DNA from 2 places in the Pseudomonas sp. CAU 1711 genome. Region 1 is predicted to be linked to the other one. Evidence: predicted binding sites of a transcription regulator. Region 1 holds the regulator's gene; the other holds the start of a gene.
The links. The regulator LexA, encoded in region 1, represses DNA repair genes until DNA is damaged. The targets are predictions, from matches to a motif close to CTGTNTNNNNANACAG.
Positions count from the first base shown of each region.

Region 2: a site for LexA is predicted at 1,685-1,700, ahead of recN (DNA repair protein RecN). Genes of this name have one in related genera too.

Region 1 covers NZ_JBDQQT010000003.1:222,876-227,289, reverse strand. Annotated here, with positions in the region: gene nagZ (beta-N-acetylhexosaminidase) at 1-677, opposite strand, end outside; gene AAFN46_RS04680 (L,D-transpeptidase) at 699-1,223, opposite strand; gene AAFN46_RS04675 (TetR family transcriptional regulator) at 1,263-1,970, opposite strand; gene lexA (transcriptional repressor LexA) at 2,213-2,824, shown strand; gene sulA (SOS-induced cell division inhibitor SulA) at 2,842-3,309, shown strand; gene AAFN46_RS04660 (hypothetical protein) at 3,351-3,584, opposite strand; gene AAFN46_RS04655 (DUF6586 family protein) at 3,663-4,181, opposite strand; gene topA (type I DNA topoisomerase) at 4,244-4,414, opposite strand, start outside.
Region 2 covers NZ_JBDQQT010000002.1:343,366-347,779, reverse strand. Annotated here, with positions in the region: gene recN (DNA repair protein RecN) at 1-1,660, opposite strand, end outside; gene grpE (nucleotide exchange factor GrpE) at 1,808-2,380, shown strand; gene dnaK (molecular chaperone DnaK) at 2,476-4,392, shown strand.

The sequences.
Region 1 (4,414 bases):
CAGCGCCGCGAGAAACCGGCCGGCCCGGCGTCCACCTGCGGATAGATGACATGGGCCGGCATCACCGCGGCCAGCTGCCGGCTCAGGCGCTGGAACGGGATCAGGTCCTTGGCGCGAATCTCCTCCAGGCTGCGCTCGTCGACCGGGATGGCCACATGGGAGTCGGCCTCGGCCCAGCCATGGCCGGGGAAGTGCTTGCCGCAGGCGGCCATGCCCGCGGCGTTCATGCCGCGGATAAAGGCGCCGGCCAGGCGGGTCGCAAGCTCCGGGTCGCCCTCGAAGCTGCGGCTGCCGACCACGGCGCTGCGCTGGTGGTCCAGGTCCAGCACCGGGGCGAAACTGAGGTCCAGCCCCACGGCCAGCACCTCGCTGGCCATCAGCCAGCCGCAGTGCTCGGCCAGCCGCTCGGCGGCGGCGTTATCGGCCAGCGCGCGCATCGCCGGCAGGCGCACGAAGCCGCGGCGCAGGCGCTGCACGCGCCCACCCTCCTGATCCACGGCCAGCAGCAGGTCCGGACGCACGGCGCGGATCGCCGCGCACAGCTCGCGCACCTGGCGTGGCTCCTCGATGTTGCGGGCGAACAGGATCAGGCCGGCCACCTCGGGCTGGCGCAGCAGGTGGCGATCTTCGGCAGTCAGCCAGGTGCCCTGGATGTCCAGCATCAGGGAGCCATGCAGAGTCTGTGTCACAAGTAATCCTTAAGCGAGGTCGGTGGTGGCCCACTGCGGGCACGCCGCCTCGTCGATCTGAACCGGGCAATGGAGCGGGACGCGGGGGAAGAGTTCCAGCAGGTCGGCGTTGCGCAGGCGGATGCAGCCATGGGAGCGCGGCACGCCCATCGGCTGGTTGTCGGGCGTGCCATGCAGGTAGATGTAGCGGCGGAAGGTGTCGACCGCACCCAGGCGGTTGATCCCGGGCTCGCGGCCGCTGAGCCAGAGGATACGGGTGAGGATCCAGTCGCGCCCGGGGAACTGTGCGTCCAGCGCCGCGGACCAGACCTCGCCGGTCCAGCGCCGCCCGCGCAGCACCGCCCCCAGCGGCAGGCCCTCGCCAATCTTCGCCCGCACCTGGTGGCGGCCGCGCGGCGTGCAGTTGGAGCCGCTGCGCTCGCCGGCGCCATTGAGCGCGGTGGACACCGGCAGGCGCACCACCAGCTGCCCGTCGGCGAAGCCGTACAGACACTGGTCGGCGATGGAGATATGCAGGAAATCGAGCGAACGCATAGTGGCTAGCTTAGCCCATCGACCCGCCCAGGCACAGCGTCAGCCGGCCTTGGCGGTCGCACTCACCTTGGCGCGCGGCTTGAACTGGGCGTTGGCCAGCACCTCGTCGTTCACCCCGCTCTCGGCGCGCATGCCGGCGGCGAGGAAGGGCACCATCAGGCGCATCACCTGCTCGATCGAGGTATCCACGCCGAAGTCGTTCTCCGCCATGCCGCGCAGGGCCTTGATCCCGGACATGCTGAACGCCGCGGCGCCGAGCATGAAGTGTACGCGCCAGAAGATCTCCAGCGGTGGCAGCTTGGGCGCCACCTCGTTGAGCAGCTGCATGTAGCGGCGGAAGACCTTGCCGTACACCTCTTCCAGATACTTGCGCAGGTGCCCCTGGCTCTGGCTGAAGGCCAGACCGAGCAGGCGCATGAAGATGGACAGGTCGTTGCCGCTGCGCGGCTTCACCGCGAGCGCCTGCTCCACCAGCATCTCCAGCAGCTCCTCCAGGCTGGCCTTGCCGTCCGGCCTGGCCTGGCGGCGGTCCAGCTCGCGTTCGAGACTGATGCAGAAAGGCCCGAGGAAGCGCGAGAACACCGCCTGGATCAGCGCCTTCTTGGAGCCGAAGTGGTAATTGACGGCGGCCAGGTTGACCCCGGCCTTGCTGGTGATCAGACGCAGGGAAGTCTCGGCGAAGCCCTTTTCCGCGAACAGCTGCTCGGCAGCATCCAAAATGCGCTCAACGGTCTCTGATTGAGCCATGACACCCTCACCTGACAAACACTTGTTTGAAACATACGTTTCAGGCTCTAGCCCTGTCAAGCCTGACAGGCCCATTCATGGCTGACCGGTCACGCATTTAACCATAGGTCAACCGGGCAAATTCCCCACTCGCCCCGCCGGGCGGCAGAAATGGCGATTTCGCCTTCGACTGAAACAACTGTTGCCAGCGGCCAATCACTGTATATAATCACAGCAACTGTATAAACAGACAGACCGCCAGCATGCTCAAACTGACGCCGCGCCAATCCGAGATTCTCGCCTTCATCAAGCGTTGCCTGGAAGACAACGGCTATCCGCCGACCCGCGCCGAGATCGCCCAGGAACTCGGCTTCAAGTCCCCCAACGCCGCCGAGGAACACCTCAAGGCCCTGGCCCGCAAGGGCGCCATCGAGATGACTCCGGGCGCCTCGCGCGGCATCCGCATCCCCGGCTTCGAGCCGGCCGCCCAGGAGGAAGAAGGCCTGCCGGTGATCGGCCGGGTCGCCGCCGGCGCGCCGATCCTCGCCCAGCAGAACGTGGAGGACTCCTGCAAGATCAATCCGGAGTTCTTCCACCCCAAGGCCGACTACCTGCTGCGCGTGCGCGGCATGAGCATGAAGGACATCGGCATCCTCGATGGCGACCTGCTGGCCGTGCACACCACCCGCGAGGCCCGCAACGGCCAGATAGTGGTCGCCCGTATCGATGACGAGGTCACGGTCAAACGCTTCCAGCGCACCGGCAACAAGGTGCTGCTGATCGCAGAGAACCCGGAGTTCGCCCCCATCGAGGTGGACCTGGAAGAACAGGACCTGGTGATCGAAGGCCTGAGTGTCGGCGTGATCCGCCGCTGAGCATCGAGGAGAGCTTCATGCAGTTCCCGCAGTCGCTGAACCGTTCGCAACTCCCGCTGTTTGAAGCCTTCCTCGGCAGTAGCCTGCCATTGCTCGACGAAGCGCCGGGCCCAGCCTGGCAAGACGAGCCCGAGCCCTTCAGCGAGCTGCGCCTGACCGGCTCGCTCGGCAACTGCCGGCACCTGCTCGGCCCGGTGCTGCGCGAGCTCAGCCTGAACCAGGACGCCCGCTGGCTGACCCTGGTCGCCCCGCCCGCCGCCATCACCACCGCCTGGCTGCGCAGCGCCGGCCTCAATCTCGATCGCCTGCTGCTGTTGCAACCGCGCGCCGGTCAGAATGCGCAGGATCTAGCCCGCGAGGCGCTACGCCTGGGCCGCAGCCACACGGTGGTGAGCTGGCTCGACCTGCAGCCGGTTCAGCGCGCAAGCCTGGCCTGCGCCGCTCGCCTGGGCAGCGCGCAGAGCCTGAATATTCGACTGGATTGATGTCTCTCGCCGCTTCGCAGCGCCCCTAGCGGGCGCCGCGATCAGTGCAGCACACGCGGCTGCTCTTCGTGCTCGATCTCGCCTTCGGCCAGGCGGCCGGCCATCTGCACGCCGACATTGAGCATGGCCTTGGCCACCTCGACATGATGCCCCTGCAGGAAGGCCTTGGCATCCGCCGAGAAGTCCAGGGTCACCAGCACTTCCTCATCCTCGGCGCGACGCAGAATGATGCGGCCATCGGGCAGTTCGACGATTTCGAGGAAGGAAGTGGGCATGGCGGGAATCTCCTAGCGGACGGCCAGTGTAACAGCCAAAAGGCCATCACCCCAGGATAAATGAGCCGCGCCGCACGCTCAGCACTCGCTGAGCGACTCCCGGTAGCGCAGCACCAGCTGCTTGAGCTGCTGGCGCCAGCTCTCCAGCTCATCGCTGTTCAACGCCGGCGACTCCTCCTCGATGCTGACCGCGCCGATCAGCGGCAGCCCCGGATCGACCTTGGCGGTCTTCGGCGCCTGCGGCGGCTGGAACAACGCCGCATGGGCGGCCAGCAGACGGGCCAGCCAGCTCTCCGGCTGCCGGGCGATCTCCACCAGCTCAGCCAGTTCCGGGGTCGGCGAGGCCTGCAGCACGTCCTGGTTCAGCAGCAGTTCCACGCGCGGCGCGTAGGCCTCGGCCAGCCTGTAGTAGCCGGCCACCTCGTGGCACAACCCCAGCAGCGCGCCATAGAGGTGGAACAGCGCCGCCTCGCGCTCGGCCAGCATCAGCGCCTGGGCGTTCATCGCCTCGCCGGCCTCGGCCTTGCGCAGGTTCTCCAGAGCCAGGCCGGCGAAGAAGATCTTCTGGTTGGTGCGGGTATAGAGTTCGTGGGCCATGCCAGTGCCTCGCAGATGTTCGGGGTGGACAGCGCGCCCGCATCACGGGCGCTCGGGCGCGATCAGCGCTTGTCTTCCACCTTCCACTTGCCGCCGTCGAAGAAGGCGCGCCAGCCGGTGGGCTTGCCGTCCACCTCGCTCTGCACATATTGCTCCTTGGTCTTGCGGCTGTAGCGGATCACCGCCGGGCGGCCTTCCGGATCCTTCTGCGGGGCGTCCAACAGGAAGTGATA
Region 2 (4,414 bases), on a different contig from region 1:
CGCTGGCCACCATCTTGCGGGCATGCTGCAGCGATTCCTCGGTGAGGTCGACGCCGCCGAGCATGCGCGCCACTTCCTCGACGCGCTGCTCGGTGCTGAGCTGGGCCACGGCGGTGCGGGTCTCCTCGCTGCCGCGCTGCTTGTGCACGAACAGGTGGTTGTGGCCCTGGGCCGCGACCTGCGGCAGGTGGGTCACGGTCAGTACCTGGCCGCGCTCGCCCAGGCGGCGCAGCAACTGGCCGACCACCTCGGCGGTGGGGCCGCCGATGCCGACGTCCACTTCGTCGAACACCAGGGTCGGCACTCGCGAGGTCTGCGCGGTGATCACCTGGATCGCCAGGCTGATGCGCGATAGTTCGCCGCCGGAGGCGACCTTGGCCAGGGACTTCAGCGGCTGACCGGGGTTGGCGCTGACCAGGAACTCGACCTGCTCCAGGCCCTGGGGCTGCGGCTCGTCGCTGCTGCCGGCCTGCAGCTCGATGCTGAAGCGGCCGCCGGGCATGCCCAGGCCCTGCATTTCCTGCTGCACGGCCTCGGCCAGGCGGCTGGCCGCCTGCTGGCGCAGGGCGCTCAGCTCGCCGGCCTTCTCCTGGTAGTGGCGGGCGTAGGCGGCCAGTTCTTCGCCGAGGCGTTCCACCGCCTCGTCGTCGGCGTTCAGGCCTTCCAGCTCCTCGAACAGACGCTGCTGCAGCTCGGCCAGCTCGAAGGGCTGCACGCGGTGCTTGCGCGCCAGGCTGTAGATGGCGTCCAGGCGCTCCTCGATGAACTGCTGGCGCTGCGGGTCGGCGTCGAAGTGGTCGATGAAGCGGTTCAGCTCGCCGACCGCTTCCTCCACCTGGATCTGTGCGCTGGCCAGCAGGTTGGTGGCTTCGTCCAGTGCCGGCTGCCCGGCGCAGGCGCCGAGGCGGCTGAGGCTGGCGTTGAGGGCCGACAGCACATTGCCGGCGTCGCTCTCGCTGCACAGCTCCAGCACCTGGCGGCAGGCGCCGAGCAGCTGTTCGGCGCTGCTCAGGGTCTTGTGTTCCTGCTCCAGCTGCTCCAGCTCGTTGTCGCCTAGGGCCAGGTTGTCCAGCTCCTCCAACTGGTAGCTGAGCAACTGGTGACGCGCGCGTTGTTCGTCGCCGCTGGAAGACAGGCGCTGCAGCTCCTGGCGGGTCTGGCGCCAGCGCTGCGCGGCCAGCTGTACTTGACGCGCCAGTTCCTGGCTGCCGGCGTATTCGTCGAGCAGGCGGCGGTGGGTGTCGGGCTTGAGCAGCGACTGGTGCTCGTGCTGGCTATGGATGTCGATCAGCAGCTCGCCCAGGGCCTTGAGGTCGCCCAGCGGGCAGGGCGTGCCGTTGATATAGCCGCGCGAGCGGCCCTCGCTGGTGATCACCCGGCGCAGGATGCACGGGCCGTCATTGTTCAGGTCGCGCTCGGCCAGCCAGGCGCGGGCCTCGGCGATGTCGTCGAGGTCGAAGCTGGCGAGGATGTCGGCCTTGTCCGCGCCGGGGCGCACCACGCCGCTGTCGGCGCGGTCGCCCAGGGCCAGGCCGAGGGCATCGAGCATGATCGACTTGCCTGCGCCGGTTTCGCCGGTGATCACGCTCATGCCGCGCTGCAGTTCCAGATCCAGGTGTTCGACGATGGCGTAGTTGTTGACCGACAGGTGCACCAGCATGGTGAGCGCTCCCAGAAGTGTGTGCTGGCTATTTATACAGTGTTTTGTTCGGTCGCGGCAATAACCCTTGAAACCCTGCGGATGGGCCCCATATAGGAGGCCAGAAGCGCGGGCCACGACCCGCTGACGTCTTTACAGGAGGACCCGATGGCAGACGAACAGACCCTGGACACGGCGAACGCCGAAGAGCAACTGGCCCCCGAGGCGGGCGTGGGCGAAGACCTGGGCGCACGCGTGCAGGCACTCGAAGAGCAGCTGGCCGCCGCCCAGGATCAGTCCCTGCGCATGGCCGCAGACCTGCAGAATGTGCGCCGCCGCGCCGAGCAGGATGTGGAGAAGGCGCACAAGTTCGCCCTGGAGAAGTTCGCCAACGACCTGCTGCCGGTGGTCGACAGTCTGGAGCGTGGCCTGGAGATGACCAGTGCCGCCGCCGACGAGGCGGCCAAGGCCATGCGCGAAGGCATGGAGCTGACCCTCAAGCTGTTCCTCGACACCCTCAAGCGCCACCAACTGGAGGCGCTCGACCCGCATGGCGAGCCGTTCAATCCGGAGCATCACCAGGCCATGGCCATGGAGGAGAGCGTCCATGCCGAGCCGAACACCGTGCTCAAGGTGTTCCAGAAGGGCTACCTGCTCAACGGCCGTCTGCTGCGCCCGGCCATGGTCGTGGTGAGCAAGGCGCCGCTGACCCCGCCGCCGTCGATCGACGAGCAGGCTTGAAATTTTTGCTGGCGGCCCCATCTACAGGGCAAGCGATTCAGTAGCTGACGCCGCCGGGCGGCGTACTCAAGAACACAGAGTTTCGGAGACAACAAATGGGCAAGATCATCGGTATCGACCTGGGCACCACCAACTCCTGCGTGGCCATCCTGGAAAACGGCAGCGTCAAGGTCATCGAGAACGCCGAAGGCGCGCGCACCACCCCGTCCATCATCGCCTACACCAACGACGGTGAGACCCTGGTCGGGCAGAGTGCCAAGCGCCAGGCGGTGACCAATCCGCACAACACCCTCTACGCGGTGAAGCGCCTGATCGGCCGCCGCTTCGAGGAAGACGTGGTGCAGAAGGACATCAAGATGGTGCCCTACAAGATCGCCAAGGCCGACAACGGTGACGCCTGGGTCGAGGTCAAGGGCCAGAAGATGGCTCCGCCGCAGATCAGCGCCGAAGTGCTGAAGAAGATGAAGAAGACCGCCGAGGATTACCTGGGCGAGGCCGTGACCGAGGCGGTGATCACCGTCCCGGCCTACTTCAACGACAGCCAGCGCCAGGCCACCAAGGACGCCGGTCGCATCGCCGGCCTGGACGTCAAACGCATCATCAACGAACCGACCGCCGCAGCCCTGGCTTACGGCATGGACAAGGCCAAGGGCGACCACACCGTGATCGTCTATGACCTGGGCGGCGGTACTTTCGACGTGTCGGTGATCGAGATTGCCGAAGTCGACGGCGAACACCAGTTCGAGGTGCTGGCCACCAACGGCGACACCTTCCTCGGTGGCGAGGACTTCGACCTGCGCCTGATCGACTACCTCGTCGAGCAGTTCAAGAAAGAATCCGGCATCGACCTGAAGGGCGATCCGCTGGCCATGCAGCGCCTGAAGGAAGCCGGCGAGAAGGCCAAGATCGAGCTGTCCTCCAGCCAGTCGACCGACGTCAACCTGCCGTACATCACCGCCGACGCCAGCGGTCCGAAACACCTCAACGTGAAGATCTCCCGCGCCAAGCTGGAGGCCCTGGTCGAGGACCTGGTCGCGCGCACCATCGAGCCGTGCCGCATCGCCCTGAAGGACTCCGGCCTGGACGTCGGCAGCATCGACGAGGTGATCCTGGTCGGTGGTCAGACCCGCATGCCGCTGGTGCAGCAGAAGGTCGCCGAGTTCTTCGGCAAGGAAGCGCGCAAGGACGTCAACCCGGACGAGGCCGTGGCCATCGGTGCCGCCATCCAGGGCGCCGTGCTGGCCGGCGACGTCAAGGACGTGCTGCTGCTCGACGTGTCCCCGCTGACCCTGGGCATCGAGACCATGGGCGGCGTGATGACCGCGCTGATCGAGAAGAACACCACCATCCCGACCAAGAAGTCGCAGGTGTTCTCCACCGCCGACGACAACCAGAGCGCCGTGACCATCCACGTGCTGCAGGGCGAGCGCAAGCAGGCCGCACAGAACAAGTCGCTGGGCAAGTTCGACCTGGCCGAGATCCCGCCGGCGCCGCGCGGCGTGCCGCAGATCGAGGTGACCTTCGATATCGACGCCAACGGCATCCTGCACGTGTCCGCCAAGGACAAGGCCACCGGCAAGCAGCAGTCCATCGTGATCAAGGCCAACTCCGGCCTATCCGACGAGGAAATCGAGCGCATGGTGCGTGACGCCGAGGCCAACGCCGAGGAAGACCGCAAGTTCGAGGAGCTGGCCGCCGCGCGCAACCAGGGCGACGGCCTGGTGCATGCTACCCGCAAGATGGTCACCGAGGCCGGCGACAAGGCCAGCGCCGACGAGAAGGCCGCCATCGAGAAGGCCATCGGCGAGCTGGAGGCCGCGCTCAAGGGCGACGACAAGGCCGAGATCGAGGCCAAGATCAGCGCCCTGTCCGAGGCTACCACCCCGCTGGCGCAGAAAATGTATGCCGAGCAGCCGCAGCCGGGTGCCGCCGCCCAGGGTGCCGACGAAGCCAAGGACGCGGCCGACGACGTGGTCGATGCCGAGTTCGAAGAGGTCAAGGACAACAAGTAAGCCTGCGGGCTTGCAGTGTTCT